DNA from 2 places in the Gordonia sp. CPCC 205333 genome. Region 2 is predicted to be linked to the other one. Evidence: predicted binding sites of a transcription regulator. Region 2 holds the regulator's gene; the other holds the start of a gene.
What was found. The regulator LexA, encoded in region 2, represses DNA repair genes until DNA is damaged. The targets are predictions, from matches to a motif close to CGAACANNTGTTCG.
Positions count from the first base shown of each region.

Region 1: AAFP29_RS18680 (SAV_6107 family HEPN domain-containing protein) is a predicted target of LexA. The motif match lies at 6,451-6,464, and genes of this name have one in related genera.

Region 1 covers NZ_JBCLVI010000005.1:170,817-186,386, forward strand. The annotation lists gene AAFP29_RS18650 (UDP-N-acetylmuramoyl-L-alanyl-D-glutamate--2,6-diaminopimelate ligase) at 1-420, opposite strand, end outside; gene AAFP29_RS18655 (peptidoglycan D,D-transpeptidase FtsI family protein) at 527-2,446, opposite strand; gene AAFP29_RS18660 (hypothetical protein) at 2,468-3,268, opposite strand; gene rsmH (16S rRNA (cytosine(1402)-N(4))-methyltransferase RsmH) at 3,265-4,287, opposite strand; gene mraZ (division/cell wall cluster transcriptional repressor MraZ) at 4,488-4,928, opposite strand; gene AAFP29_RS18675 (DUF3040 domain-containing protein) at 5,339-5,746, opposite strand; gene AAFP29_RS18680 (SAV_6107 family HEPN domain-containing protein) at 5,832-6,296, opposite strand; gene AAFP29_RS18685 (GNAT family N-acetyltransferase) at 6,545-7,267, shown strand; gene AAFP29_RS18690 (phytoene desaturase family protein) at 7,264-8,904, shown strand; gene AAFP29_RS18695 (LppM family (lipo)protein) at 8,941-9,714, shown strand; gene AAFP29_RS18700 (polyprenyl synthetase family protein) at 9,764-10,879, shown strand; gene crtI (phytoene desaturase family protein) at 10,876-12,456, shown strand; gene mptB (polyprenol phosphomannose-dependent alpha 1,6 mannosyltransferase MptB) at 12,465-14,033, shown strand; gene AAFP29_RS18715 (phytoene/squalene synthase family protein) at 14,030-14,965, shown strand; gene AAFP29_RS18720 (Cmx/CmrA family chloramphenicol efflux MFS transporter) at 15,253-15,570, shown strand, end outside.
Region 2 covers NZ_JBCLVI010000003.1:365,795-381,364, forward strand. The annotation lists gene AAFP29_RS11920 (PTS fructose transporter subunit IIABC) at 1-726, opposite strand, end outside; gene AAFP29_RS11925 (1-phosphofructokinase family hexose kinase) at 766-1,728, opposite strand; gene AAFP29_RS11930 (DeoR/GlpR family DNA-binding transcription regulator) at 1,725-2,498, opposite strand; gene ptsP (phosphoenolpyruvate--protein phosphotransferase) at 2,640-4,310, shown strand; gene lexA (transcriptional repressor LexA) at 4,987-5,697, opposite strand; gene AAFP29_RS11945 (LysM peptidoglycan-binding domain-containing protein) at 5,884-6,360, shown strand; gene nrdR (transcriptional regulator NrdR) at 6,396-6,887, shown strand; gene hrpA (ATP-dependent RNA helicase HrpA) at 6,880-10,911, opposite strand; gene AAFP29_RS11960 (aspartate aminotransferase family protein) at 11,020-12,249, shown strand; gene AAFP29_RS11965 (DUF3137 domain-containing protein) at 12,334-13,011, opposite strand; gene AAFP29_RS11970 (alkyl hydroperoxide reductase) at 13,153-13,686, opposite strand; gene AAFP29_RS11975 (peroxiredoxin) at 13,715-14,302, opposite strand; gene AAFP29_RS11980 (hydrogen peroxide-inducible genes activator) at 14,412-15,344, shown strand; gene AAFP29_RS11985 (nitroreductase family deazaflavin-dependent oxidoreductase) at 15,377-15,570, opposite strand, start outside.

The DNA.
Region 1 (15,570 bases), on a different contig from region 2:
CGTGGTTGTCTTACCCGAAGTGCCGGTAATTCCGATGAGGGTCAGCGACCGGCTCGGATCTCCATAGATCGACGAACTCACCCGGCCCAGAACCGAGCGCGGTTCCGGATGCACGAGGATGGCAACATCGGCATCGGGCAGCTCCGCGGCGATAAGCTCGCGGCCGACCGGATCGGTGAAGATCGCCGACGCACCCGCATTCACCGCATCAGCAACGAACCGCGCGCCGTGTACGCGATTGCCCGGCAGGGCCGCGAATAGATCGCCCGGAGTGATCGACTGCGCCCGCAGACTCACTCCAGTGACCGCAACCTGCGCCGATCCGACGACCTGCGCGTCGATCGTTGATGCCAGGTTGCCAATCGAGGTCGGCGCGACGCGCTGGGGGCGAATTGGCCCGGACTGTTGCGACTGCGACACGTGCCATCGCCTCCTTAACTATCTCGCTTGCGGGGCTGCACCGCCCAACAACATACCGCTCACCTGGCCGACGCCCACCATCACCGGCGGCGCATCGGCTCGGGGGTCAATCGGTGGTCAGTGTCAGCTTGGGTGTCTGCGTCGGCGACAGCGGCACCCGATCACGCTGCAGCAGCCACGAAGCAATCGTCCCGAACAGCGGCGCGGCGGACTGCCCGCCCGAGCCGTCAGAACTGCGTGGCGGATTGTCCATCATGATGCCGACCACGTATCGCGGATTATCCGCGGGCGCGATACCCGCGAAGGTGATGTTGTAACTCGAATTCGAATACCGGCCGGTTACCGGATCAACCTGCTGCGCGGTGCCGGTCTTGCCTGAGATCTGGTAGCCGGGTACCGCAGCCTTGGAGCCGGTGCCCTGCTGCACTCCGGTGGGATCGTTCTGGATTACCGCACGGAACATGTCGCGGACCGTCTTGGCGGTTTGGTCGCTGACCACCCGAACCGGTGTCGGAGGCGCGGGCGTGCTGGCATCGTGGCCACTTCGCTTCTCCGACTTGAAGATTCGCGGTGGCACCCGCACGCCGTTGTTGGCGATGGTCTGGTAGATGCCGGTCATCTGCAGCAATGTCATCAACAAGCCCTGGCCGATCGGCAAGTTCGCGAAAGTCGAACCCGACCACTGACTCAAGGCCGGTACGTCACCTGATGATTCGGCGGGCAACTCGACGCCGGTTCGCTCACCGAGTCCGAAACGCGCCAGTAGATCCGCGTACCGCTTGTCGCCAATCTTCTTGGCAAGCATCAGGGTTCCGACATTCGACGACTTGCCGAAGATGCCGGTGCTGGTGAAGTGTTCCGGCCCGTGTACCCAGGCATCGCGGACAGTCACGCCGCCCATATTGATGGAGCCAGGTACCAGTAGTACCGAATTGGGAGTGGTGACACCGTATTCGATGGCACCAGCGGCTGCGATCACCTTATTCACCGAACCCGGCTCGAAGGGTGAGGTCACCGACGGATTGCCGAGCTCAACACCCTTCTGCTCGGACAGTGGTTTTGCGGCGTTGAAAGTACCGTCATTCGCCATCGCCAATACTTCGCCGGTATGCGAATCGAGTACCACCGCGGACACACTCTTCGCTCCCGACGCCGCCTTGGCCGCGGCGACCTGACTCTGCACAAACCACTGAATGTCAGAGTCGAGAGTCAATTGCACGGTGGCGCCGTTGATCGCCGGGTGAACGTTACGGGTACTGCCCGGAATGATGGCACCGTCCGAACCACGGTCGTAGGTGGTCGAACCGCTGGTACCGGCGAGAACCGAATCCATCGACGATTCGAGACCAATCAGACCGTTGCCGTCGTAGTTGACGTCGCCGACTACGTTCGCGGCCAATGACCCACCGGGATAGAGGCGAATATTCTGCGGGTCGGCGCCGACCTCGGGGTAGTCCGCGACAATCTTCTTCGCGACGTCGGTGCTGACCGATCGGGCGAGGTAGATGAATTTGTCGTTGCCGGTCAGCTTGGCCAGCAGATCGCTCGCACTGATCGAACCGCCCAGCGCACTCGAGACCCCTTTGGCGATCTGGTCGAGCCGGGTTTTGACATCGGGAAGCGACGGGTCCTTCTGGTGCGCCTCATCGATCGACTTACGAACTGCTTGCGGAAGGAATGTCAGTGCCCGCGCCTCATCGGTATAGGCCAGCGGACGGCCATTGCGGTCCACGATCGCGCCACGTTTAGCCGTCAAGACCTGGGTGTATTCGCGCTGTTCGGCTGCCTGCTCTGACAATGACTGCGCATCGATCGCGTGGACAAAGATCATCTTGGCCGCGACTATCAGCACCGCGAGAATCACCAGCACCCCGGCCATTCGGCCACGGAAGACGAACTTCTCTGGATGCCGGGGAGGGCGTCCGCCGCCATCTTTCGCACCGCCACGCGGCGAACGCACTGCTGACGGGCGTTTCGCCCGACCCGTCCGATCCGGGCGCGGCGGGAACAAGCTGGCACGCGTCATGATGTTTGATTGTCCCTTGCGCTACCGGTTGCGGCCGGAATTTGGAGCGGTCGGCGTGCCGCCGGGCAAGACATTCGACGTCGGTCCGTCGCCGGCGGGAGCGGGTGCGGTTGCCGTCGGCGCGGGAGCCGTCGGCCCGGTCGTCGAGCCGGGCGCCGGAGTTGACGAGCTAGGTGCCGAGGTGGTCGTCGGCGTGCCACTGCTGCCGGGCAGTCCACGCGAATCGTCAACCTTGGATACGTCGATCTTGGCTGTCGGATCGTCGTTCTGCTTCGGGTTGATCGACTTCGGCGCATGTCCCGAGACAGCCTCCGGGGTGCCATAGATGCGCGGTTTTCCGTTCGCGCCCACCACCATTCGAGCAGGATTGCGCGCGGGCACCATCCCCAGTTTCGCGGCCTTGTCGGACAGATCCGGCGCGGCATCGGCGGATTCGAAAGTCTTCTTTAGCGCGTCACGCTGGTCGGTCAACGACTGGTTTTCCGCGCGAGCGATACTCAATTCGTAGGAATCCTGCGCCGACCTGGTGGATAGCCACAGCGTCAGGACCATACCGGCGAGGATGAGCGCTACCACCGGTACGACAAATGGCACGGCCGCGACGCGTTCCCGCAGGGTCGGTCGAGGGACGGCCGGGGACGGTGCCGGTGCGGCATCGTCGGACTTGCGACGTCGCGCCCAGGACTGCGATACATCTGAGCCCGACTGCCCGGCTCGCTTGGCTCTACGATCCATCGCCTTCTGCGCGGCCTTCGACCGCGTTGGCCGCGAGGTATCAGCGGCACGCGCCTGCCCGCGGGTACGGGTGTCGAGCAACGTCATAGCGGTGCCTCCTCAGCGATTCGTTCGATAGCGCGCACGCGTACCGGCGCCGAGCGCGGGTTACGTTCCAATTCGGCGTCGTCGGGCCGTTCAGCGCCGCGGGTGATCAGCGAGAACCTGGCCGCGGCACCCGGCAACTCAACCGGCAGTCCAGGTGGGGTTCGCGAGGTAACACGCTGTGCGAATTCCTTTTTCACGATTTTGTCTTCGAGTGACTGATAGCTCATCACCACGACCCGGCCACCGACCCGCAGTCCGGCGAGGGACGCGGGCAGGGCGTGCCGCAATGAGTCGAGTTCGTGGTTCACCTCGATCCGCAGCGCCTGAAAGGTGCGCTTGGCGGGATGTCCGCCGGTCCGCCGCGTGGCCGCAGGAATGGAAGCGTAGAGCAGTTCCACTAAGCGTCCACTCGTGGTGAATGGTTCGATGTCGCGGGCGCGCAATACCGCCGACGCGATCTTTCCGGCGAAGCGCTCGTCGCCGTAGTCGCTCAACACCCTGGCCAGCTCGCCGTGACCGTATGTGTTCAGAATCTCTGCCGCGGTCAGCTCGTCCTGCGAATTCATTCGCATATCCAACGGTGCGTCGACCGAGTACGCGAAACCACGATCGGCCTGGTCCAGTTGCATGGACGACACACCCAGATCGAATAACGCCGCGTCAATCCGCGCGCCGGGGGCTCCCGCGCTGGCGAGTATGCCGGGCAATTCGTCATACCGCGCGCGGTGAAATCCGATTCGATCGCCGAATCCCGAAAGCCGTTGTCGGGCAATGGCAATCGCATTGTCATCCCGGTCGATACCGATGACTCGCACTGCCGGGAACGTATTGAGCAGGAGTTCACTGTGTCCGCCCGCGCCGAGGGTGGCGTCGACGACAACGGCATCGGAGCCATCGGGACTTGTCCGGGTGAGCGCGGGGGTGAGCAGTTCTACGATCCGTTGGGCCATCACCGGCACATGTCCGAACTCGCCGGAGCGTCGAGGCTCGGACAGTTGGGAGTCGTCGTGGTCTGGCATCGCGTCTACCCCCTCACCAAGGTCGAAAGCCGATATCGAACTGATTGAAAGCGCAAGGGCACGGCGGATGTGTGTGGCGACGATCGTCGGGTGGGACTCAGGTCCCGGTCCGATCCGCACCTGGCGTTGGGGAAGTACGTCAGGGTCGGTTCGGGCCGGGGCCTCAGCTCACCCGCTGGGGCCATCGGGTCACATCTGCTCTAGAGCACCGAATCCAACGCGGCCGAACCAGCCGCGGAGAAGTCGTCCTCGTGCTCGTCCTGGTATGCGCGCCATGCCTGCGCATCCCAGATTTCCAAGTGGCTAAAGCTGCCGATGACCACGCACTCTTTCGAGAGCCCGGCGTACCGACGGTGATCCGCGGACAGGGTGATTCGGCCCTGCCCATCCGGACGCTGTTCGTCGGTGCCGGCGAAGAAGTACCGCTGGTAGGCACGCGCATCGGGATCGTTGCGCGAGGCCGCCATCGTCTTCTCGGCGATGGCATCGAACTCGTCGAGCTGATACACCGCCAGGCTGCGGTCCTGGTTTCTGGTAACCATCACGCCTCCTGCCAATGCATCCCGAAATTTCGCGGGCAACGTGAGTCGCCCCTTGTCGTCCAATTTGGGCGTGTAGGTGCCGACAAATCGCATAGACATGTCGATCACCTCCTGCCCTGTGGGCTAGGTGCGCGGTTCCGGTTGCCGCGTCCCTCACCCAGTGCTGCCACAGTACCCCACTTTCCACCACTTTCCACCCCTCATCCCCCACCGGCGTGTCCCGCGATCATAAAGTTCCAGTTCAACAGCTATAAAAGTGGTGGGGAAATATCCGAGACTCGTGTTAATGAGCCGTGACCGCAGTGACTAAAGTGATGAATTGGGACTTTTGATGCAGGTCGAGGCTCACGACTGGCGAATAGTGGTGGAAAGTGGGGATTGAGGGGGCAATGCCCGCGACCGGTCTTCCTGATCGCAGACGCGCCCCCTTTTCGGGAGCACAAAAAAGCCGCACATCGTTGATGTGCGGCTTAATCTCAGACGGCGATACGGGTCAGGCCCGCATCACCTCATTGCTCTTGGTCGAACCGACGATTGAAACGCTCTTCCATCCGCTCAGATAGTTTGCGACGTGATCCGCCGGAATTTCGCGAACCGGCTCCGGCCCCTTTCGACGGCCCGCCAGACGCGTTAGCCGAACTGCCACCGCCCCACAGCGCCATCAGGCATGCGCCGAACATGACGAGGAAGCCGATCAGGCTGATGATCGGAAAACCAACAAGCTTGACGTCGACAGCGATGCCGCCGACCAATAGCACCAGGCCTACAACGAATATCGCAGCGGCCTGAAGGCGCCGCCGCCCACCGCCGGGACCAATGCGACGACGCTTGACGCTCGACGCAAACTTGGGGTCTTCGGCGTACAGAGCACTTTCGATCTGTTCGAGCATCCGCTGCTCGTGCTCCGAGAGTGGCACCGACCCTCCTTCAACCGCGTGTTGGACCGATGAACCGCAACCGGCGGAACATCATCGGACACGCAGGGCGCGCGTGTCCCGCTTCTCATGATACGAGGTGAAGCTCCGGGCGACCACCATTGGCCAACTTCCCTTGCTCATAGGCGACAACTATTGCATCGGCGTCGTCAAGGAGGGCGACCACATAACGGCGCAGTGTGGCGGCTAGCGCCGTATCAACGGTGCGAACCTGACCGGACTCAATCTTCATTCGAACATCGGATACCGACGCGAGGTATCCGGCGGCCGCATCCCATTCGGGTACGGCAACAGAAAGGCGAGCCCACGCGCTTCGGCTACCTCGCCGCCGCGCCGTCGGAGCCGACGGTTCAAGCACTGCCAAGATGCTCCCCGCACCACGCAGCGCGGCTAAGTAGTACTGGCGGAAACGCTCAGCGGAATCAGCAACGCCGTCGGCGTTGGCGAGTAGGTTGTCGCCTCGCTCGAGTAGATCGCGGGAGCGGCGAACGACGATCGGATCAACTATCACATCGGCTGCGGTGCGTTTCACGGCTTGGCTTCCCTTCTACTTGAACCTTCTACTCGAACGGCGTCTTCACTTTGTACAACGACCCAGTGACAAGAACGCTTCCCTCGTCACTCGCCACCGGGACGTTGTATGGGTCTTACGAGTCGTCTGACGCAGCTTGCGGAGGCTGAGTACTCGAACACTCGTTCGACATATTCAATATAGCTTGTGCACCGTCAACGTTCAAGGCCACAAGCGGCCATATCGCGCTCCGCGACAGCGGGCCGCAGATGACCGTGCGTGTGGTTCGCCTGACCGGGCAGGACGCCTACCTCTGGCTCGATCCAGCCCTCAACATCTATGTCACCGCGATGGGCTACCCCCGCGGCACGGAGGCACATCGAGCTCCGCTGTGGCGTGAACACATCGCCCGACCCGGGTGGCGGGCTTTCGGCGCGATCGCACAGGTCAGCGACTTGCCGCCGGAGAGCCGCGGCTCATTCGCAGGGCGGTTGAACCGCAGCGGCACCGCATCGCTCGCGCGGCGGCGACTACGCGCCCCGCTGGCCATCACCGATGACGAAGTGCTCGTCGGCATCGCATACGGCTACCGTGGCGCACCGGATCAGTGGTGGAATCAGCAACTTCGCGCCGGGCTCCGCCGCACGGGGCTCTCACCGGTCGCCGTAAACGACATTGCCAATGACTATTTCGAACTTACCGAGCTCCATGTCCACCCATCTGCACAAGGTTTCGGCCTCGGACAGTGGCTGCTCACCAAACTTGTCGCCGATTGCACCGAGAGCCGCGTCCTATTGTCGACCCCCGAGGTGGCCGGCGAGGAGAATCGAGCCTGGTCGCTCTATCGACGACTGGGCTTCACCGACGTACTGCGCCATTTCACCTTCGCCGGCGACCCGCGACCGTTCGCGTTTCTCGGACGGCCGCTCCCACTGCCCGTTGCCGCGCCGCCTGGCGTCGGACCGAATCCGAACGGACGTACCCGGCCATGAGCACCGCGGATATCGATGACGTCGTCGTAATCGGCGGGGGTCATAACGGTCTGGTCGCCGCCGCCTACCTCGCCCAAGCCCAACTACGGGTACGTGTCATCGAACGCGACACTGTCCTCGGGGGCGCGGTGTCGACGGTCGAGCGTTTCCCCGGCTACCGCGTCGACCGCGGATCGTCGGCTCACTTGATGATCCGACACACGCCGATCCTTGACGAGCTGGAACTGTCTCGTTTCGGACTGCGCTATCTCGACTGCGATCCGTGGGCATTCGCACCTGATCCCGCCGGCGGCGACGCGTTAGTGTTCTTCACCGATCTCGATCGAACCTGCGCGATGATCGAACGAGTCTGTGGTCCCGACGACGCGGCGGCCTATCGCGAGTTCATCCGCGTCTGGACTCCCCGCGCCCAGGCGGTAATGCGCGCCTTCATCACCCCGGCCACCGTCGATCGCTTCGGCCGCGCCTTCGGTGGCCTATACCGCACCGCAACCACCGCACGCCGGGGAATCATCGGGGCTCGCACCGGCGCGATGAGTTCGATGGCTCAGGACATGATGCTCTCCGGTGACGCGCTGCTCGACCGCTGGTTCGACTCACCGAGGCTCAAAGCCGCCCTGTCCTGGTTCGGCGCTCAATCGGGCCCGCCGATGACCGCTCCCGGCACCGCACCGATGATCGGCTTCGCCGCACTCATGCACCAGATCCCACCCGGGCGGGCGGTCGGCGGCAGCGGCGCACTGACGACCGCGTTGCTCAATCGCCTGGACTCCGACGGCGCTGTCGTTGAATCAGGCTGTGCCGCAACATCTTTACGGAGAGATCCGACAGGATGGCAGATCACCCTCGCCGACGGAAGCCAACGTCGGGCCCGTCGGGTGATCAATGCCTGTCACATCAACGCCACCCTTGATCTGCTCGATGACGTGGCACCGCACGACGTCGCGCGCTGGCGACGGCAAATCGTCATCGGCAACGGCATCGGTATGGCCGTCCGGCTGGGCACCACCGCGCTCCCCAACTACCCCGGCCTGCCCAGCGACCTTGGTTCCCACGGCGTGCACAGTGGCCTCGGCTTGCTCGTCACCGACCGCGCACAGCTGACCGCCGCGCACGCCGATGCGGTCGCCGGGGAACTGCCACGTCGCCCGGCCTTGGTTGCGATGTCCTTCTCCGCCCTGGATCCGACGCTGGCGCCGGCCGACCGGCATCAGATCAACCTGTGGGCGCAATGGCATCCTTATCGGCTCGCCGAGGATCTGCGGGCGGCTGGTCAGTCGTGGCAGACGCTCGCCGACACCGCTGCTGACGCGATCTTGGCCGAATTCGACCGGCACGCACCGGGTATCGCGGATTCTGTCGAGCATCGCTACGTTCAAACCCCGGCCGACCTGGAGTCCGAATTGGCAATGCCGGCAGGGAACATCATGCATGTGGAGATGAGCATCGACCAGATGTTCATGTGGCGACCACATCCTGATCTGGCCGGACATCGCGTGCCCGGCGTCGATGGCCTGTTTCTTGCAGGCGCGTCAACGCATCCCGGCGGCGGTGTCACCGGGGCCAGCGGCCGAATCGCAGCACATGCGGTACTCGCGCGGGTTCGCGGCACACGACACCGGCTGCGCGGGCATTGACCTGATCGGCCGTACTGATCTGGCACGATAGTCACCGTGCCCCACAGAGTTTCCCGCAACACAGTCATGCCAGTCGCCGCTCTCCTCGCCCTGGTGGCGCTGGCCGGCCTGCTCTCGGGCTGTATGACACGGTCGACAACCGTCGGTGACCGGTTCGCCGGCGAGATCATCGTCGCCACATCGCCGGATAACCCGCGCGGTGCACCAAACCTGGACATCCCGCAGTCGATGGCAAGCCACATCACCGTCGCCGAGTACAAGGAAACCAACAAGTCCGGTGACCAGACTCTGCGGATCGGGACGCGCGCGTACTACTCCGACCTCACCTCGGGCCAGTTCAGCCAACTCGCCGACATCATCGCGGGAGCCTATGACAACTCCAATATGAGTATGGAGATAAGCGGTAAACGCAGCGGTGACATCGTCCGCATGCGCGGCACTGCCGACCTCTCGGATCTGGTGGCTCAGCGCGATCAAATTCGTCTCATCGTCACCTTCAACGGCCCAGTGATCGCCAGCAACGGCGAACAGACCGGCTCGCAGACCGTCTCGTGGAACCTTCCGATCGGCAAGTCCAGCACGCTCAACGCCGACGCCCAGTACGCCGACCCGGCGACCGCGGCGATCGGCAGCTGGGCCTGGTTCCTGGGAATCATCTGCGTAGCAACGGTCGGCCTCATCGCATACTTCGCGTTCCGCGGTCGCGACTCCGCCCCGCGACCGGGCGCACCGGCCAGACGTCGCAAAGACTCGGCGAAAGACTCTGACACGGAATCCAAGACCGACACGGTCGCTACTGCCAAGAAATGACACCAAACCCCATCAGCACACATCACGGCCGGTTGGCTAGCCTGTCCAGGTGACTACCGACGCCGCCGTTCCGACCCCGATCGAGGCCGTGCCAGCGGTGGTGAAGGCCCGTCTGAGTGAAGTTTTCGACACCGTCGCGCCGACGGTCGCAGCCATCTCCCCGGTGGTAACCGCAGGTGTCGACCATCTGCGCAGTTTTGTACTCGATGGCGGCAAACGTGTTCGGCCGACCTTCGCGTGGGCCGGCTGGCAATGTGCGATCCAATCCGATGGACCTGATGCTCCGGACTCCGCACTCCCCGGCGCGGCACACCTCAATACCTCCGACGTCGTGACGCTCGGCGCGGCGCTGGAATTGGTACAGGCATGCGCCCTGATCCACGACGACATCATCGACCGGTCCGACACCCGGCGCGGCCGGCCGACGGTCCATCGGGTCTATCGAGCCGAACACCTTGATGCCGGTTGGGTGGGTGATGCCGAACATTTCGGTGAGTCGGCGGCGATTCTTATCGGCGACCTGGCCCTCGCCTGGGCCGACGACCTTACTGCCGCCCTACCCCGGCATATCGCGCCGATCTGGTCGGCGATGCGTACCGAAGTTCTCGGCGGTCAGCTGCTCGACATAGTCAACGAGGTATCCGCGGACGAGTCTGTTGACGCCGCCCTATCGGTGATGCGCTTCAAGACTGCGGCATATACGGTCGCACGGCCGCTGGAACTCGGTGCGGCACTTGGTAATGCATCGCCACAGCTGATCTCTGCGCTGGCTCACATCGGACATGACCTGGGTCTCGCGTTTCAACTACGCGACGATCTCCTTGGCGTCTTCGGCGACCCAAAGGCAACCGGGAAACCGTCCGGCGATGACCTTGTGGCCGGCAAACGGACCGTGTTGATCGCCGATGGTCTCGCGCGCGCACAAGCAGCCGATCCCGCTGCCGCACAGGCATTACGGTCGGCGTTAGGTGTCGACCTCACCGACGCCGCGTTGGCCCGGGCGCGCGAGATTCTGCGCGAGGTCGGCGCCGGTGCGGCGATCGAGGGACGTATCGCAGACCATCTGCGGTCCGCACTGAGCGCGATCGAGAATTTGCCGACGAGCGCGGCTGCCCGTGCCGACCTCGCCGCTGTCGCCAATGCGATCGCGTACCGAAACGCATGAGTACACAACGCATCCCGGGGCCAACCGATCGAGTTGTCATCATTGGTGCCGGCCTATCGGGGCTGACCGCCGGACTCTACCTGCGCGCGGCCGGGCACCAGGTGACGGTTGTCGAACGCAGCGGCCGTGCGGGCGGTCTAGTGCGCACCGAACAGCTATCGGCGTCGAGCGGCGTGAAGCACCACTTCGATACCGGCGCAACCATTCTCACCATGCCGGAGCTGGTCGTCGATGCCCTCGGCGCGGTCGGCGTCACCCCGGACGACGCCGCGCGACGACTCGCCCTGAGAGTCGTCGACCCGAGTTACGCCATGCGGTTCGCCGACGGGGCCAGCCTCAATGTCCGACATGGTCGCGCCGCGCTGATCACCGAAGTCGGTACTCGGTTCGGCCCGGAACAGGCACGTGGCGTCGCCAGCCTGTGCACCTGGCTCGATCGACTCTACGACATAGAATTTGACGCATTCGTCGATCGCAACTTCGACGGACTCACCGACTTCGCCGGCCCGGGATTACGCGGCCCGGTGACTCAGTTGGCGCGTATCGGAGCTGTTCGTGGTCTGACCGGAGCCGTCGCCCGCCACGTCAGCGACGAACGCTTACAGCGAGTGTTCACCTTCCAGGCTCTCTATGCCGGTGTGCCGCCGCAACGCGCCGCAGCCATCTACGCGATCATCGCGCAGATGGATATCGGCCGGGGCGTCTACTACCCCGCCGGCGGTATGGGCAGAGTAGGACAAGTCCTCGCCGACGCGTTCGTTGATGCCGGTGGAGTACTCGAATTGCGCACCAGCGCAACGTCGTTGCGTCAATCTGCTGGCCGGATCGATTCCGTCGAAGCAGTCGGACCGGGCGGGACGGCAACGGAGTTCTCTGCCGATGCTGTGATCGCGGCGGTCGGCGTGCCGGTGATCGAATCACTATTGGCCTCCGCGACGATGCCGGAGCGGCGCTGGCGCCGCCCGATTCACTACTCCCCGAGTGCGGTAGTTGCTCATGGGATTGTGCCAACGTCGGTCACCCGGTCCTGGCCCGGTGATCATCACACGATCGACTTCGGCGCAGCGTGGAAGTCGACTTTCACCCAAATCTCCCCCGGCCGCCGGCGGCGGGGGCAGTTGATGAGCGATCCGTCGCTGTTGCTCACCCGACCCGCTATCAGCGACCCGGAAACCTTCCACCGCAATGGCTTCGAGTCGGTTTCAATCCTCGCGCCATGCCCGAATCTCCACGCTGCGCCGCTCGACTGGCCCGCGTTGGCACGGCCCTATGTCGACGAATGTCTCGGCGTGCTGGAGCGTCGCGGCTATCGAGGCATAGGTCAGATGGAGACTCTGCGGATCGACGACCCAAACACGTGGGCGATCGCCGGATATGGTGCTGGGACCCCGTTCAGCGCCGCTCACACCGTTAGCCAGACCGGCCCGTTCCGCACCCCGAACAGATGGCCGGGAGTCGACAACTTGATCATCGCTGGCGCGACGACCACGCCGGGCGTCGGCATCCCGCCGGTTCTGATCTCCGGACGACTGGCCGCCGACCGAATCACCGACACCCGCGGCGGGGCATCCCGGTGAGCGGCCCAATGCGCACCCCACGCGAATTGTGGTGTGGTGTAGTGGGTTCGGTCCTGGTCGCGATCGGTGCGTTCGGTATCGCCGATATCCCGCGTAACAGTGAGCCAGCCCAGCGATGGTTCCTCGATGTATTGACCTATGGCCACGGAAAAACCCTGTCGGCCATCGTCTTCTGGACCGGTGTGGCCACCCTGGTGATCTGTTGGATGCGCGTGGGGCGACTGTTGCTGGCCGGCGGCGAGAAATCACCCAGTGCGCCAACCGTGCGTCAGATGCGCTGGGCCGCTTTGGGCTGGGCCGCTCCGCTGATGGTGACCGTGCCGATCTATAGCCGCGACGTCTACGCCTATCTGGCACAGGCCGCAGTATTTCGCGAAGGATTTAACCCCTACACTGACGGTCCAGTGCACTATCCCGGCCCACTCCTGGACAGCATGGCGCAGGTGTGGGCTGCCACCACCGCCCCGTATGGTCCTGCGTTCGTCGCGTTGATGCGCGGCGTCGTCGGGATCACCGGTGACCATGTGATCCTCGGCGTGCTCGCCGTCCGCTTGATATTGCTGCCCGGATTGTTGTTGGCACTGTGGGCAATTCCCCGCCTCGCCAAACATTTCGGAGCGTCCGGGCAGACGGGACTGTGGCTGGCGCTACTCAACCCGCTGATCCTCATCCACGTTGTCGGCGGGCCGCACGTGGAGTTGCTGATGATGGGCTTGCTCGTAGCAGGTGTGACTCTCGTCGTCGAACGTCGTCATTTGTGGGGACTGGCAGTACTCGGGCTCGCCGTTTCGATCAAGATCACCGCTGGCGTGGCCATCCCGTTCGTCGTGTGGATCTGGCTCTCCCATATCCGCGACGACCGTACCGGGTCCGCTACCAGAACCGACACCGTGCAAATTCCGTTGTGGCGCTTGGGCTGGCGCACTGTCACTGGCGCCTTCGCCGCGACGGCGGTTATCCCGGTGGCCGTATTCGCATTCTGGACCACGGTTACCGGCCTCGGCATGGGGTGGCTGTCCGGACTCGGCTGGGCCGACCGAATCATCAACTGGCTCACTGTGCCGACATTGGTTGGCCACATCGTCACCTGGGTCGCCGCACCGTTTACCGCGCTCAATCTGCAGCCGGTACTGTCCGTCACCCGACTCATCGGCGCGGTGGCGCTCGCTGGAATTCTGCTCTGGATGTGGTGGCGCGGCCGCATCGGAGAGCGCGCGGCCATGACCTCGTTGCTGTGGGCGATGTTCGCGGTACTGTTACTCGAACCATCCACGCTGCCTTGGTATTACACCTGGGTGCTATGCCTGATCGCCGCGGTTACACTTCCGACTACTGCGCGCGCCTGGATCATCGGAGCCTCGGTGGTCGGGCTCATCGTCTTTCAGCCGGACGATTCGATCGTCCTTTATAAACCCGTTGAACTTGTCTTGGCCTTCGCACTTGGGGCACTTGCCGGCTGGTCGTTACAACATCGAGACCCATTGCGACTCGGCGGAGCGGCCCGATGGGGGTGGTACGGCAGTTCGACTCGTCAGGATGCCGAAAGCGCTGGCGCAGAGTCTGTTCGGACGCCATGACGCCCCCAGACGCGGCGGCGATCGAACGCGGGTACCTGCATTCGGCACGATTGATCGCCGCACACGGACGCACCTACAACCTTGCGGCGCAACTGTTACCGCCAGCGAATCGCCGCGGGGTCAGCGCGCTCTACGGCTATGCCCGAGTGGTCGACGATATCGTCGACCATGCCGGTGACGAACCGCACGAGACGCTGGAAAAGTTGGATACGGTCCTCCACGCAATGGACGCCGCACTCGGCAACACGTCACACACCCAAACTGCTGCGGCACAACGCTTATCGACTGTCGACGCCGACATCGTGGCAGCCACGGCAGCCACCGCACTGCGTTGGGCAATTCCCACCGAATACTTCATCGCATTCGGTCGGTCCATGCGGATGGACGTTCCGAGCGCCGATGGATTCATCAACCGCTACCGCACTTTCGACCAATTGGCGGAATACACTTACGGTTCGGCATCGGTGATCGGATTGCAGCTGCTGCCGTTGCTGGGAGTCCCCGAGCCCGACTCGCCAACCTCGATCGCGGCTGCGATGCTCGGCGAGGCATTTCAGCTAACCAATTTCTTGCGCGACGTCGGCGAAGATCTCGACCGGAACCGCGTTTATCTACCGACCGACGAGTTGCACGCCTTCGGCGTCGACGTCGACCACCTACGCGCTTGTCGACAGGTTCATTCGACCAGCCCGCAACTACGGCGCGCACTAGCACATCTCATCGCAGTCAACCGGGATATGTATCGACAGGCAATTCCAGGTATATCGTTGCTGCCCAAGCGGATTCGGCCTGCGATTGCGGCAGCTGCTCGTTCATACGCAGATATCCTGACCGTTATCGAGGCGCCCGAGTTTGACGTGATGGCGTCCCGAGCAATAGTCACCCGACGTCGACGGCTCGGACATGCGGCGAGCGCGATGCTGCGCCGATAGGCGACTTGGCAGTTGCAGCCGAGAGATATCGTCACTCCTTCAATCAATTCTGTTCATCGACTTCTGCCGCCACCGAACTGCGTATGGGATGGGCCGCATGTAACATCACCACCATGTCGAGTCCTGAGTCAGATAGGTCCGGGGTTGCCGGTCACACCGCCAGCCCCCTGAACCGCTAATCACTCCCCGCGATTCCGCGCGGGTCACATAATCGATTGCGGAAATTAGGCCGTCTGGCCGTGGTGACGAGAAGAACCATTTCTTAGCCTCTCACCTCGGAGTACTCAATGCCTTTCGCGCTCTATTTGCTTGCCTTGGCGGCCTTCGCCTTAGGCACCTCAGAATTCATGCTCGCGGGATTGATCCCCGCTATTGCCTCCGATCTTGATGTCGCCGTCGGCACCGCAGGTCTTTTGACTTCGGCGTTCGCGATCGGCATGGTCGTCGGCGCACCGACAATGGCGGCCTTCGCTCGCCGGTGGCCACCACGGGTCACGCTCCTTGCCTGCCTCGTCCTGTTCGCAGGGTGCCACGTGGCCGGCGCGATTACCCCGATGTTCTCGATTCTGCTGGCCACACGTGTAGTCGGTGCTCTCGCCAATGCC
Region 2 (15,570 bases):
GTCGGCGTCGGCGATGGTCTGCGGTGTCATGGGCGTGGTCGCCGACGACCCCTGGGTCTCAACGGTGAAGTCGATGTCGGCGCGTTCGGCGGCGTATTTGAGGGCGTCGGCGGCCATGTAGGTATGCGCGATGCCGGTAGGGCAGGCCGTGATCGCGACGATTCGCGGGCGGGGCGCCGCACTTGTGGTGGGCGCTGATGTCGAGACTGCAGCCGGTGCCGCCGGTTGTGATGGTTTAGCTTTGGCCTTCGGTGTGACGGCTTGACTGACGAGCTCGACGACACTGGCTGCGTCGGGAGCCTCACGCAGCGCGGCGACGAACTCGGGTCGAACAAGTGCTCGGGCCAACGAACTGAGCAACTTCATATGCTCACTGCCACCTTCTGGTGCAGCGATCAGGAACACGATGTCCGCGTCGCCGTCGGGGCCACCGAAATCTACTTTGTTCGATAGCCTCGCCATCGCCAGGCTGGCGGTCGTGACCGATGCCGAACGGGCGTGCGGGATTGCGATTGCGCCGGGGAGGCCGGTAGCCGACTTAGCTTCCCGTGCCATTGCGGCGGCGACGAGTTCGTCGACGTCAGTGGTGCGGCCCTGAGCACCTAGAAGGCCGGCGAGGCGGCTGATGACGGCGCCGTTGGTAGCACCGGCGTCGACGTCGAGGAGTACGGCTTCGGAGGTGATGATCTGCGGTGCCGAGGCTCCGGTCGGAATGTCAGTGCTCATGGCTAGTCTCTTCTGTGTGAGCGGGAGGAGGATGGGGAATCACACGGTGGTGGACGGTTGTAACTCGGTGACCTGCACGTTGGCGAGGTCGAGTTGAGTGGGAAATGGTGGCTGAGTGCCGGGCAGTGCCGCAGCGGCCGAGCCGTACGCGACCGCTCGACGTAACCTGTCCGGCGGTGTTTGCCCGTCGAGTTCAGCGAGCAGATAGCCCGCCAACGATGCATCGCCGGCGCCGACGGTGCTACGGGGAGTGATCGAGGGCGCGGTTGCTGACCAGGTACGTTGGCCGATCGTGAGAAGGGCGCCAGCGGCTCCCAGAGTGGTGAGCACGGCACCGCCGGTGCGTGCTGCGAGCTTCTGTGATGCCGTCACCGCAGGAGTGAAATTTCCTGTGGCGGCAGCAGATTCGATCGTGGGGCCGTCGCCGCCGACGAGTTCGGCGAGTTCGTCTGCGTTGGGTTTGAGCAGAGCGATACCCGGTCGGGCGACCGCGCGCAGGGGGGCACCTGACGTATCGACGGCGACTTTGGCTCCTTTCGCGCTCAGGCGTTCGGCGATGTGCGCGTACCAGTCGTCGGGGAGGCCCGGGGGTAACGAACCACATAGAGCGATCCAGTCGGCCGTTGGCGCGAGTTCGTCGATCAGACGAGATAGTGCAGTCTCGGTGGCCTGGTCGAAAGCCGCGCCCGCGGCGTTGATCTTTGTGGTGGTGCCGTCCGGGTCGACGATCGTGATGTTGCTGCGGACCTGGTCGTCGACGTTGATGTATCGGTAAGGCAACTCAACGGCGTCGAGCAGTCCCAGGAGCGCATCGGTGCGGTTCGCTGGCAGGATCGCGATAGTGTCACTGCTCGCGGTGGCGACGACCCGCGCGACATTGACGCCCTTGCCGCCGGCTTCGACCCGTGTGGCGTTGGCGCGCTGAACGGTGCCGTGTGTCAGTGGTTCGCCGAGTTCAACGGTCCGATCAACGCTGGGATTGGCAGTGACAGTGAGAATCATGCGGTGACAACCTCGATTCCTTGTTCGGTGAGTCGTGCGATATCCGCGGGATCGGCGTCCGAATCGGTCACGATGACGTCAACTTCGGACAGGGGGGCGAACGATACGAGCTCGTCGCTGTTGAACTTCGATGAATCAGCAAGCACTACAACACGATTCGCGCATGCGACGATCGCCGACTTGACTGCCGCCTCGTCGGGATCGGGAGTGGAGCAGCCGTGGCGGGCCGACAGTCCGTTGGTGCCGACGAAGGCGACGGAGATTCGAAGCTTGGCGATGGCGGCGACGGTGTCGGCGCCGACGCTGGCCTGCGTGAGACCGCGAAGTCGCCCCCCGATGAGGTGCAGGTTCACTGCGGGGAGCTTGGCCAGAGTCGCGGCGATACCCAGAGCGTTTGTCGCAAGAGTCAGCTCGCGAGGGTCGGTGAGTGCGCGCGCCGCCTGATAGGTGGTGGTTCCGGCGTCGAAGAAGACCGATCCACCCGCGGTCGGCAAGAATTGCTGCGCGGCGATGCCGATCGCGATTTTGGCCTCGCTGTGTTCGGTGATGCGCTGGGTGAGTGGCCGTTCGCCCGCGTCGAGGGTAGTCAGGCCGGGATCGACTGCGCCGCCATGTACGCGATGTACATGACCTGTTCGTTCGAGGGCGGCGAGATCCCGGCGAATCGTCTCGCCGGTGACGTCGAACTGGGCTGCCAAGTCGAGGACTGACACCCTGCCGTGTTCGCGCACGGCCCCGGCGATTGCCTCATGTCGTTCTGCGGCATACATAGAGTCGCCTCCTCTCGTCCAATATGTTGATATCAGGGAAGATTTGTGTTGATATCGTTTGTTTTACCCCCGAATGTGTTGACAAGTCAAGTATTTCTCGTAATCTAGATCACATATATAGCTCGATGAAAGGTGAATCGCGTGTCGGACGCCATCCAGCAGTTGACCGGAACGCCGGTCGTTTCAGGTATCGCCTATGGGCCGGTGATCTGGCCGGGCCCGCGCCCGGAATTCGTTGCGTCGACAGTGGAACTGTCCGACGTCGATCGGGTGCGCGAGGTCGATCGGTTCTCCGCCGCAGCAGCGGACGTCGCCGCGAAACTGCGCGATCGAGCGTCGGCCAGCACGGGCGTGGCCGCCGAGGTACTCAGTGCTACTGCCAGCCTCGCCGAAGATCGTGGCTGGCTCTCCGCCGCGGGCAAGCTCATCAATGCCGGTAGCCCGGCGGCCGACGCGGCGGTCGCCGCCACTAAACAGTTCGCCGACTTGTTCACCAAACTCGGCGGCCTGATGGCCGAGCGGGTCACCGACCTGAATGACGTACGCGACCGCGTACTGGCTGCACTGACAGGTTCGCCCGAACCGGGTGTGCCAGTGCCTGATTCGCCGTCGATCCTCTTTGCCGACGATCTGGCCCCTGCCGATACGGCTGGCCTGGATCCGCAATTGGTAGTCGCGTTGGTCACCCGTCTCGGTGGTCCGACGAGTCACACCGCGATCATCGCGCGACAACTCGGGATTCCGTGCATCGTCGCGGTTGGCGATCTGGCCACCATCGGCACCGGAACGTCGGTTCTGGTCGATGGCACCGCAGGGACGGTCGACGTCGAACCTGAACCGGCGGCGGCGCGGGCCGCAGCGACGCACTGGCAGGCACAAGCGGATTTGGTCGCCGCCTGGGCTGGTCCGGGACGTACCGCGGACGGAATCGACGTCGCTGTCCTGGCCAACGTCGCCGACGGTGCATCGGCGCGGGCAGCATCGTCGAAGCCGGTGGCCGGGATCGGTCTGTTCCGTACTGAGCTGGCCTTTTTGGATCGTGCGGCGGCTCCGACGATCGCTGAGCAGGTGACGAGTTATCGCGGGGTGTTCGATGCGTTCAGCGGCCTCAAGGTGGTCATCCGGACACTCGATGCCGGGTCGGACAAACCGATGAAGTTTGTGAACAGTCCCGAGGAGGCGAATCCGGCGTTGGGCGTGCGCGGCAACCGGATTGCCGGCGCCCAGCCGGAACTGCGGGAAGCTCAACTCGACGCGATCGCATCGGCCGCCGCCGCGAGCGATGCCGACGTTTGGGTGATGGCTCCGATGATTGCCACGGTCGCTGAGGCCGCGGAATTCGCGGCGCTCGCTCGCGGGCGGGGCCTGACGGCCGGGGTGATGATCGAAGTGCCGGCGGCAGCGCTGCTCGCGCCCGCAATTCTGGCTGAAGTGGATTTTGTGTCGATCGGTACCAATGATCTGACTCAATACACGATGGCCGCGGACCGGATGTCGGCCGAATTGGCGGCGCTAACCGATCCTTGGCAGCCAGCCGTACTGTCGTTGGTCTCGATGGTGGCCGCAGCCGGTCGTGCGGCTGGGAAGCCCGTCGGTGTGTGTGGGGAGGCTGCGGCCGATCCGCTGCTCGCCTGTGTACTTGTCGGGATGGGCGTCACGTCGTTGTCGAGTGCGCCAGTCGCCGCCGCGGCAGTCGGTGCCCGACTGGGTCAGGTAACGATGGCATCGTGCGAAGACGCGGCGCGCTGCGCGCTCAATACGGCGGATCCGACGGCGGCGAGGGCAGCGGCGTCGCAGGCGCTGAGCGGGTAACGGGCTGTCGTCGGACTGGACGCTGCGCCTTGGTCGCGGCCGGGGGAGTATCTCCTTCGGAGACGATGGCGGCTGCAGAGTCCAGCCGTGTTGCTGCTGGGGTTGGGATGCGGCGGACTATAGGGCGTAGCTGAAATCTGCGGTCTGGCGGCGATAGGGGGAGATTTGCCCTCGATGAAGGTGGAAACGCATTTTCGGGCTGGGAGCGCCGCAAACAAATCTGCGTTTTGGTGGCTGCCGGGGGAGTCGCGCCCTCGGCGGGTGTGGGAGGACAGACTCCAGTCTGCTTGCCGCCGGGCTCGAATCTGCAGTCAGGACTTTGCCCAGGGAGTATTTCCCTCAACCAACCTGACGATGCAGTTCTCAGCCAGGCAAGCAGTTCTCAGCCGGGCAAGCCACCGTGCCTCGACGTGCGGTCAAGTACGAACCATCGACTGAAATCTGAGCCCGACGGACATCGAGGGAGCGTGCCCCTCGATGGCACCGTCGCTGCAGGTTTCAGCCAGGTTGAAATCTGCGCGCTGGAGGCTTCCGAGGGGTCATTCTCCCCACTTACCGAATCCCCGCAGACTTCAGCCTGTGCGCAGCCGGCTGAAGTCCGCATATAGGCCGCAGCCAGGGGGGAGTATGCCCCTCGCCGATGTTGTGCCCGCAGGCTTCAGCTGACGCCTCGTATCTACACGCGACGCAGAACTGTGACGACTTTGCCCAAGATTGTCGCGTCGTCGCCTGCGATCGGTTCGAACATAACGTTGTGCGGCATCAGCCAGACATGACCGCGTTTGCGTTTAAACGTCTTCACGGTCGCCTCGCCATCGATCATCGCGGCGACGATATCTCCGTTCTCGGCGACATTCTGCTGGCGAACCACTACCCAGTCGCCGTCGCAGATCGCGGCGTCGATCATCGACTCGCCTACGACCTTCAGCAGAAACAGCGAACCGTCGCCGACGAGTTCGCGTGGAAGTGGAAACACGTCCTCGACTGCTTCTTCGGCGAGAATCGGTCCGCCGGCGGCGATCCGGCCGAGTACCGGGACGAAGGTAGGTGTCGGCATCGTCGCAACGCCGCCGAAGGGGGAATCGCCCGACGGATCTGGCTCACTGTCCTGGATATTCACCGCGCGCGGTCGGTTGTGGTCACGGCGGAGCAGGCCCTTGCGTTCAAGCGTGCGCAGCTGATGGGCAACTGATGACGTCGAGGTAAGACCGACCGCGTCGCCGATCTCGCGGATGCTCGGCGGGTATCCGCGCATGCGAACGGACTTGCGGATGTATTCCAGAACCGCGCGTTGACGCGTGGTCAACGTCGCCTCGACGGATTCGGCGAGAGTTGCGTCGAGTGCGCCGTTCGCCGCGGAATCGTCCGACGGTCCCTGCTCGGTCATCAGCTGGTTTCCCTTCTTCGATGGTGCTTTTCGGGTGGCTCGCCAAGGCGGTCTGCACTCAAAAGTAGACGAGACGAGCTGGACTTTCAAACATTTGTTCGACGTGTCGCGAGACATTGTCGGTGGGTCGTGCTAGAAATCGAACATAAGTTCATCGAACACAGGTTCGTACACCAGGAGGACACCATGACCGCAGCACTCGCTCCGCGTATCGCCCCGCGCGCCGGTCTCGCAGCGCCGACGAGGCCTGCGCCCCGCCGCACGCCGGGTTCGACCACCCGCCCGCTCAACCGTCGGCCCGACATCTCATGGCCAACCGGCACACGCTGCTCGGGAACTGACGGCATGCGCGCCCGCGAGGCTCGGCAGATGGCGGTTTATCGTCGACGGCGCGGCGCGGCGAGTGTCCTCGTCGGCGCTGCACTGGCCGGGCTGGTGTGGTTCTTCGCGGTTGTCGGCGGCAATTACGAGGCGTCAGTAGCGCCCGCGCCGACCTCGACTTCGGTGGTCCATGTGCGCGCCGGCGAATCGCTCAGCGCCGTCGCTGCGCGCGTCGCACCAGAGTTGCCCACGCAGGCGGTCATCAACAAGATTGTGGAACTCAATCACCTCGAGTCGTCGGGTGTTCGTGTGGGTCAGGCTTTGGTGACCCCTGTCTACTGAAACCCGTGAAAATGATGGCGGTTACTCTTCTAGGTATGCGCTGTCCCTTCTGCAAACACGATGACACCAAGGTCGTCGACTCCAGGGTTGCCGATGAAGGACAGGCGATTCGCCGGAGGCGCTCTTGCGCCGCATGCGGTCGGCGCTTCACCACCGTAGAGAGCGCGGTCCTCGCCGTCGTCAAACGCAACGGAGTCACAGAGCCGTTCAGTCGAGAGAAGGTTATGCGCGGTGTACGGCGCGCATGCCAGGGCCGCGACGTGGCCGAGGACGACCTTGCGCTACTCGCCCAGCAAGTGGAAGAGGCTGTCCGTGCGTCGGGATCGGCTGAGATTCCGAGCAACGAGGTTGGGCTGGCCATTCTGGGGCCACTGCGGGATCTGGATGAAGTCGCATACCTGCGGTTCGCTTCGGTCTACCGGTCGTTCGAGTCGCTGGCCGATTTCCAGCAGGAGATCGATGAGCTGCGTGAGCATGTAGGCCAACGCCGTGAAGCAGCTGGCGAGACTGACTCGCAGCTCACCTAAATTCCTCGAAGGCGCGTCGAATCCGCTTCTCCGACACCGGATATGCCGTTCCCAAGCGCTGGGAAAAGGTGCCAACCCTTAGCTCCTCGACGAGCCACGTCGCCGATTCGTTGAAAGCATCTCGTCGACCCGGTGGGAGTTGGGCGAGGCGCTGATTCCACCCCTCAACTACACGGTCGATGATCGCGATACCAGCGTTATCCCGATCGGGTGCGAGCGACAGTTGCTCCAATCGAGTGCGCGCACCCCGAAGATACCGCGGCATCTCTTTCAGATGGGGCAACGCCGTTGATGCGACGAAACCCGGATAGATCAGATTATGCATTTGGTCAGCGACGTCGTCTGCGGCGAGTGAGCCGGCATTCGCGTCAATCTCCGCTCGCACCGGCGCTACTTCGCGCAACGTATCGACCACGGCATCGAAAACCGATAGGGCCTTCTCCGCAACCGGGCCGGCGACGTCTTTGCGCAACACGTCAAACTGTTCGGCGGTGCGAATATTGGCCGTCATGGCAGTAGTCACACATTCGAGCACGGCACGGGTGGTGCACTCCGCGAGCATCAACTCGCTTGTCGCATAGGGGCTTTGGCTGAGCGCGAGCGTTCCGGCGGGGTCGAGGGTACGCGTGATTCGCACCGGCAGGGCGGGGAGCGACGCTGCGAGCAATGCGCAGACAGCGGTATGCAACATCCGGCTAGCCTGTGCCGACGACGTCGCGAGTGTGCGGGTGACGCCGCCATCGACTACCTTCAGGGTTGGATAGCGCGTTACCTGTTGTCCCGCAACGGTCTCGGTCTTTTCAAAGGGGATGGTGCCGATACTGTCCGCCGTCCACGTGGTGAAGATGGCCGCCGTGCGCTTGGCTGGTGAGCCGCCGCGTGACTGGAGGGCGGGTAGAGACTTGCCAGACGACACCGTAGCGCCGTCAGCGCCGATGACGCGGAAATTGACGCGCAGGTGTGCGGGGACCGCTTCGATATCGAAATCACTTGCAGCGATGGATAACCCGGTCATCGCGGACAATTCTCTGGCAAGGCCTTTGGTCAATGGCTCCGACCGCGGCTTGAGTCTGGCCAACGCGGCGTCGGCGAAGCGAGATGCCGGGGCCATCGACTTCCGCAGAGACTTCGGCAGTGACTTCACCAACTCGGTTGCCAGTTCCGCGCGCATGCCTGGCACTGACCAGTCGAAGCCCGCGGGCCGAACATGATCGAGGAGCGCCGCCGGAATCACCACGCTCACACCATCATCGGGATCTCCCGGTGCGAATTTGTAGGCAAGGTCGAGTCGTAACGTGCCCTGAGCCCAGGCGCCGGGGAAATCAGTAGGGGACACCGGTGCATCAGCACTGTCGACGACGTCGGCTTCGGTGAGATCGAGCAGGGTCTCATCCGCGCGTCGTGCCGAGCGCCACCACGTATCGAAATGCCGCGCCGACGTCACGTCGGCGGGTATCCGCTTGTCGTAGAACTCGTAGAGTTGATCGTCGGTGATAGTGATGTCGGCCCGTCGGGCGCGATGTTCAATGGCGGCGGCGTCGTCGAGCAGAGCACGGTTATGTGCCAAGAACTTGTGCTCGGTTCGCCAGTCTCCTTCGACGAGCGCGTGCCGAATGAACATCTCCCGACACAGCTCCGGATCGATGGACGTATAGGTGACGCGACGGGAAGCGACCAGCGGAACGCCGTACAGGGTGACCCGTTCATGGGCCATCGTCGATCCGCGCTTGGACGACCAATGAGGTTCGCTGTAGACACGTTTGACCAGATTGCCGGCGAGCTTCTCTGCCCATAGCGGATCCACCCGCGCGACGGTGTGCGCGAATAGCCGTGAGGTCTCGAGCATTTCGGCGGCCATCAGGAATGGCGGCGACTTCTTCGATAGCGATGAGCCGGGGAAGATCATCAGCGTGGTGTTGCGGGCTCCGGTGTATTCGCGAGTGTCGCCGTTGCGGGCCGCGATATTCGACAGCAGTCCCGACAAGATCGAGCGGTGGATGGCATCGGCATCGCGCTGGGTCGGTTGGATCGACCATTTGAGGTCGGCGACGATAGAGGTCAGTTGCCGATGCAGGTCACGCCATTCGCGGATGCGCACCCAATGCAGAAACTCTCGCTCGCAGGTTCGTCGAAACTTGCTGCTCGACAAAGTGTCTCGTTGTTCGTTGAGATAGTCCCAGAGTTCCAAATAGGCGAGGAAATCTGATCCTGGAACATCGAAGCGTTTATGCGATTCATCGGCTGCCTGACGATGTTCAGCTGGCCGTTCGCGAACGTCCGGCAATGACAGCGCTGCAGCGATGACAAGAATGTGATCGAGACAGCCGAGGTGATGTCCTTCGGCGAGCATCCGTCCCAGCCGCGGATCGACCGGCAATGTTGCGAGTTCGCGTCCGACCCTGGTCAGGCGCGGCGGACCCGAAGTGGCCGAGGGCGATTCGATCGCGCCCAACTCATGTAGTACCGCAACACCGTCGCGGATGGCGCGTTCGCCGGGCGCTTGGACGAAAGGGAAGTCGGCGATATCGCCGAGGCGCAATGACAGCATCGACAATATGACGCCGGCCAGATTGGTACGCAGGATTTCCGGATCGGTGAATTCCGGCCGGTTGTCAAAGTCGTCCTCGCTGTAGAGACGGATGCAGATACCTGGCGCCACCCGACCGCAACGGCCGGCACGTTGCCGTGCACTTGCTTGCGAAACCGATTCAATGGGAAGACGATTGACCTTGGTTCGGGTGGAATACCTTGCGACACGGGCGGTTCCGGTGTCGATGACGTAGCGGATACCGGGAACTGTCAGCGATGTCTCAGCCACGTTGGTAGCCAACACGATTCGGCGACCGTCGGAAGGCGTGAAGACCCGGCGCTGTTCGGCATTGGACAAGCGAGCGAAGAGCGGAACGATCTCGGCACCCTTACTGGCGCGATGTTTCAGGGCGTCGGCGGTATCGCGGATGTCGCGTTCGGTCGGCAGAAAGATGAGGATGTCGCCGCGACCTCCGCCGCGTGCCGACCACAACTCGCCGATGGCCGCGTCAATCGCCCCGATCTGATCGAGGTCGGCGTGGTCGTTGTCGGTGTCGACTAGGTTGAAATCAGCGCGCTCCCGGCGTCGGGCAGCATCACTGCCACCAATTCCCGTGGCTGCGCTCGCCCCAACCTCTCCCCACGGCCGATACCGAATGTCGACCGGATAGGCGCGTCCGGATACTTCGAGGATCGGGACGGCATCGTCGGCTCCGTCGACTGCGAAATGCCTTGCGAAACGGTCAGGTTCGATGGTTGCCGAGGTGATGATCACCTTGAGATCGGGGCGGCGGGGGAGCAGGCGTTTGAGGAAACCGAGGATGAAGTCAATGTTGAGGCTGCGTTCATGAGCCTCATCGATGATCAACGTGTCGTAGGCGCGCAGCATCGGATCATTGGCGATCTCGCGCAGCAAAATACCGTCGGTCATGACTTTGACCAGCGTGTCAGCGCTGGTCTTGTCGGCGAAGCGAACCGAATATCCGATGGCCTCACCCAGTTCGGTATTCGTCTCGTCGGCTATCCGCGTGGCGACTGAACTGGCCGCGATGCGGCGGGGTTGGGTGTGGCCGATGGAACCGCGGATTCCGCGTCCGAGTTCAAGGCAGATCTTTGGCAGCTGGGTGGTTTTGCCAGATCCGGTCTCGCCGGCGATCACCACCACCTGGTGTTCGGCAATAGCAGTGCTGATCTGGTCGCGGGCCGCGCTGACCGGTAGACCATCGGGGTAGGTGATCGTCGGAACCGACGCTACGCGGCGTGCAACCCGCGATTGCGCCTTGGTGAGGTCGACGGATAGTGATTCCCAGGTAGGAGGTTTCGCGCGCTTGCGGGTGGCGGATTTGTCGCGACGGCCCCGACCGCTGAATGTGTCCAAACGACGGCCGAGCTGGTGAGCATCAACGATGGTGAGCGCATCGAGCGCCTTACGATATGCCTTGATATCAGGTGTGGAGATAGCGGCGTCGTCGTCTACGGTTTCCGATGGTGGCATAGCCCTTCAAGGATACGGCCTGCGAAACCCACTGCGGACAGCCCGTTGGCAACATTGCGCTCGGGGCTGATTGCGACGGATAGCACCGCTACCGGCATGATGTAGGCCATGACTAATGCGCTGTGGCACGGTTTTGCTGACATGGGGGCGGTCAACGCCGCGGGTCCGTTTGTGATCGCGCGAGGCGAGGGAGCCTACGTATTCGACGCTGAAGGTAACCAATATCTCGATGCGACAGCAGGGTTGTGGTTCACCAATATCGGCCACGGTCGTAGCGAGGTCGGCGACGCGGTGGCCGCGCAACTCGGCAAACTAGCCCACTACTCGGGTTTCGGCGATATGACTGCCGACGTCACCGTCGACTTGGCGAACCGGCTCGCCGAGATCGCTCCGGTGCCAGGTTCCAAGATATTCTTCACCTCGGGCGGCAGCGATTCGGTGGAGACCGCGGCAAAACTCGCTCGACGTTACTGGCGCGAGGTGGGTAAGCCGGAGAAGACGATCATGGTCGGGCGCTCCAAGGCGTACCACGGTATGCATATCGGCGGTACATCGCTTGCCGGTATTCCCGCCAACCACGACGGCTATGGAGAGTTCCTGCCCGACACCGAGACAGTCGACTGGAACGACGCCAAGAGTTTGCTCGGACTGATCGAGCGAGTAGGCGCTGACCGCGTCGCAGCGTTCTTCTGTGAGCCGATCATCGGTGCGGGCGGTGTCTATCTGCCGCCGGAGGGCTACCTCGAAGAAGTGCGGGCCATTTGCCGCGACAACAACGTGCTGTTCATCGCCGACGAAGTTGTCACCGGGTTCGGTCGTATCGGCGGCGAGTCTTGGTTCGCTAGTACACGATTCGGTCTGGAACCGGACATGATCACCACTGCCAAAGGGCTGACGTCGGGTTATGTTCCGATGGGTGCCGTCTTCATCGCGCCGCGGATCGCGGAGCCGTTCCACGGCGGTGGGGTGTGGTTCCGTCACGGCTATACCTACGGTGGGCACGCCGGGGCCGCTGCCGCCGCTATGGCCAACCTCGACATCATCGAGCGCGAGGGTTTGCTCGCCGAGGCGTCACGACTTGAGGGTGACTTAGCGACCGCGTTCGCGCCGCTGGCCGAACTCGACGCTGTCAGCGAAGTTCGCGTTGGACTGGGTGCGGTAGCGGCAGTTCAGTTGGCCGATCCGGCGACCGCGCCGACTACTGTGCTGCGACTACGTGCCCACGGTGTTGTTACACGAGCCGCAGGACAAGGCGCACTTCAGGTTTCGCCGACATTCGTGATGACCACCGACCAGGTCGGCGAACTGGCGCATCGCTTCTCCGACGCGCTGGGCTGACACCTTCTCGCCCAAACCTTGCGAAACAAGTCATCCCCGACACCAAAAGGGTGTCGGGGATGACTTGTTCCGCGGGGTTTGTGGCTAGCGGGAGTGTCGCCTCGACGGCCACGTCTCGTCACCGATTGTGTCGAGAATGTCGCACATGACATCCAGCCGGTTGACCATTCCAGAGTCCGCCGTGAAGCGACCCTTTTCGAAGCTGATCATGACGTCACCGTCGAATCGCCAGGTGAGTTGCCCGACGTTCGCGTTCATATGTGCAACCAGATCGGGCGACAGGACAGCGTGGGCGAATTTGGCGTCATCCGCAGAGACTTTGAATCTGTTGTCGAAGGTGGCATCGCCGCTGCGGATGCGCTCAGCGCCGAAGAATTCGGCGACTTTGCCGCCGAATATTCCTTCGCTGCCGACTTCGAGTCGTGGGACCGAGCACGCCAATTCGATGGCCCACACCGTGAAGTGGTGGTGGTGCTTCGTGGAGTTGTCGCCCGAGCCGCTCGACGTCGTGTAGTGGTAGTCGAATACGGCGAAGTCGCGGCCACGGTACTGACCCGAGACCAGATCGTGGACCTTGCCGCCCCAGGTACGGAATGGTCGACCCGAAAATCGCTTCGCATATCTCGAGTCATCGCCGATATAGCTGAACCCGTGTTCGGTGGCCAGCGACTCTAGGGCCGCCGACCGGCGCGCGCCGACGATCGCGGCGATGGCGAACGCGATGCACATAGCCAGTAGCGCACAGATGATCACTGCCGTCATGTCTAGATTCTAAATGGTGAATCACAGTAGGGGCTGGATCGGTCATCCAGGCAGACGACCGAAACTCCACGAAAGAGATCGTCCCCAGCACCGAACTGGTGTTGGGGACGATCGAATGCGCAGCGTTTACGGTACGACTTTCTACGCCTTTGCCAGCACCTCGGTGGTCGTGATCGCCTGTGCGACACCCGCGACGATCGAAGCGACCTTCAGCGACTCGAAGATGGCCTCCCGATCGACGCCCGCCTCGCGGAGCGTGTTCTCGTGTGCCGCGACGCAGTGGCCGCAGCCGTTGATCGAGGACACCGCGAACGACCACAACTCGAACAATGCCTTGTCGACTCCCGGGTTGCCGATGATATTCATCCGCAGCCCGGGACGCAGGTCGTCATACTTGCCGTCGAGGAACCCGCGACCGCGATAGAACACATTGTTCATACCCATGATCGACGCAGCGCCCAGTGCCGCGTTGTAGGTCTCCGCCGAGAGCGTGTCGGCTGCCTCGTCGGAGATCTCGCTCAGCACGCGGGGATTGCGCGTGGCTGCCGCCGACGCGAGCAGGGTGCCCCACAATTGATCTTCGTTCAGTGCGGTGGTGCGGCTGATCGAACCGAGATTCAGCTTCAGGTCCTTGGCGTACTCGGGGAGTGCGTCCTTGAGATTGTCGATGCTCATCTGTACTTCCTTCGGTCGCTGGGGTGAATCAGACGCTGGCGGTTAGCAATTCGCCGGCGTTGATGGTCGGATCACCCTTGCGCCAGTTGCATGCGCACAGCTCGTCGGACTGCAGCGCGTCGAGGACGCGCAGCACCTCGTCGACGTTGCGGCCAACGGAGCCGGCGGTCACCGAGACGAACTGAATCTCGTTATTCGGATCGACGATGAACGTTGCCCGATCGGCAACCCCATCGGCGTTGAGAACTCCTGCGGCAGACGCGAGTTCACGCTTGAGGTCGCTAAGAATCGGGAACGGGAGGGTTTTGAGGTCTTCGTGCTGTGCGCGCCACTGGAAGTGGACGAACTCGTTGTCGACCGACGCGCCGAGTACCTGGGCGTCACGATCGGCGAACTCGTCATTGAGCTTGCCGAAAGCGGCAATCTCGGTGGGGCAGACGAAGGTGAAATCCTTGGGCCAGAAGAAGATGATCCGCCATTTGCCCTCATGATCGTCGTTGGCGACCTGGGTGAAGTAGTCGTCGGGCTGCTGGGCGTTGACCTGCGACAGATCTCCGCCGATTACTGCGGTGAGGTTGTATGCGGGGAATTGATCGCCGATGGTCAGCAATGCCATTGTGGGTGCGCTCCTAAGCTCAATACGTTTCGACTAGGGGATTTACCACTCCATCGTGCCCGAACCGCAACGAAAACGAAACGTGATGATAAGCACTACACTGATAGGTATGACTGATCAAAGTTATCAGCCCTCGCCGGCCGGTCTCCGAGCCTTCATCGCCGTCGCCCGAAAGCGCCATTTCGGTTCTGCGGCAACGGAGTTGGGAGTCAGTCAGCCGTCGCTGTCCCAGGCGCTCGCCGCGCTGGAAGCAGGGTTGGGCACTCAACTCATCGAGCGGTCAACCCGGCGTGTCTTCTTGACGCCCGATGGCGAGGCGCTTCTCGGTCAAGCGACGGTCGCGGTCGACGCGATCGACGCGTTCATGGTCGCTGCCCGAGGCGCCGATGATCCGTTGGCGGGCGCGGTGCGACTTGGGTTGATTCCCACCGTGGCTCCGTATGTGCTGCCGGCTGTCCTGCGTGGAATCGCGGGCGAGTTGCCCGATCTGGGACTGCGCGTCGTCGAAGACCAAACAGCTCGACTACTCGATCAATTGCGGGAGGGGACACTGGACGCAGCACTACTTGCCCTACCGACCGAATCGCGCGGCACTGTCGAAATTCCGCTGTATCGCGAGGATTTCGTGCTGGCGCTGCCCGTCGGACACCCGCTCTCCGGACGCAAGCGGGTAGATCCGCAGTCGTTGATCGACCTGCCGCTGCTGTTGCTCGATGAAGGGCACTGTCTGCGCGACCAGGCACTCGAAGTGTGTCGGCTGGCCGGATTCCGGCCGGAGATAGGTCAGACGAGAGCTGCGTCGCTGGCTACGGCCGTCCAATGTGTCGAGGGAGGGCTCGGGGTTACCCTGATCCCGTCGACTGCCGTGGCAGCGGAGACGTCGGGCGGTGGCCTGAGCACGGCGACCTTCGCGAAACCACGACCTGGCCGCGAAATAGGTCTCGTCTATCGCGAATCATCGCGCCGCGCAGACACTTTCACCGCGCTGGCAGCGACGATCAGACGCGTCGTCGGAGAGTTGGGCGTCGTTGAGGAGTTGTAGGCGGCCCGACCGTTATCCTCGTGAGGCTGGATCTAGTCAGTCGGCGTCAGCACGAACAGCGGGATCACCCTGCTGGTCTTGGTTGCGTAGTCGGCGTAATTCGGGAATGCCGCGACTGCCCGCTCCCACCAGATATCGCGTTCGTCGCCGGAGATCTCACGTGCGATATAGCTGCCAACCTGCTCGCCGTCGCGCACGTCCACCTCGGGATGTGCAACGACGTTGT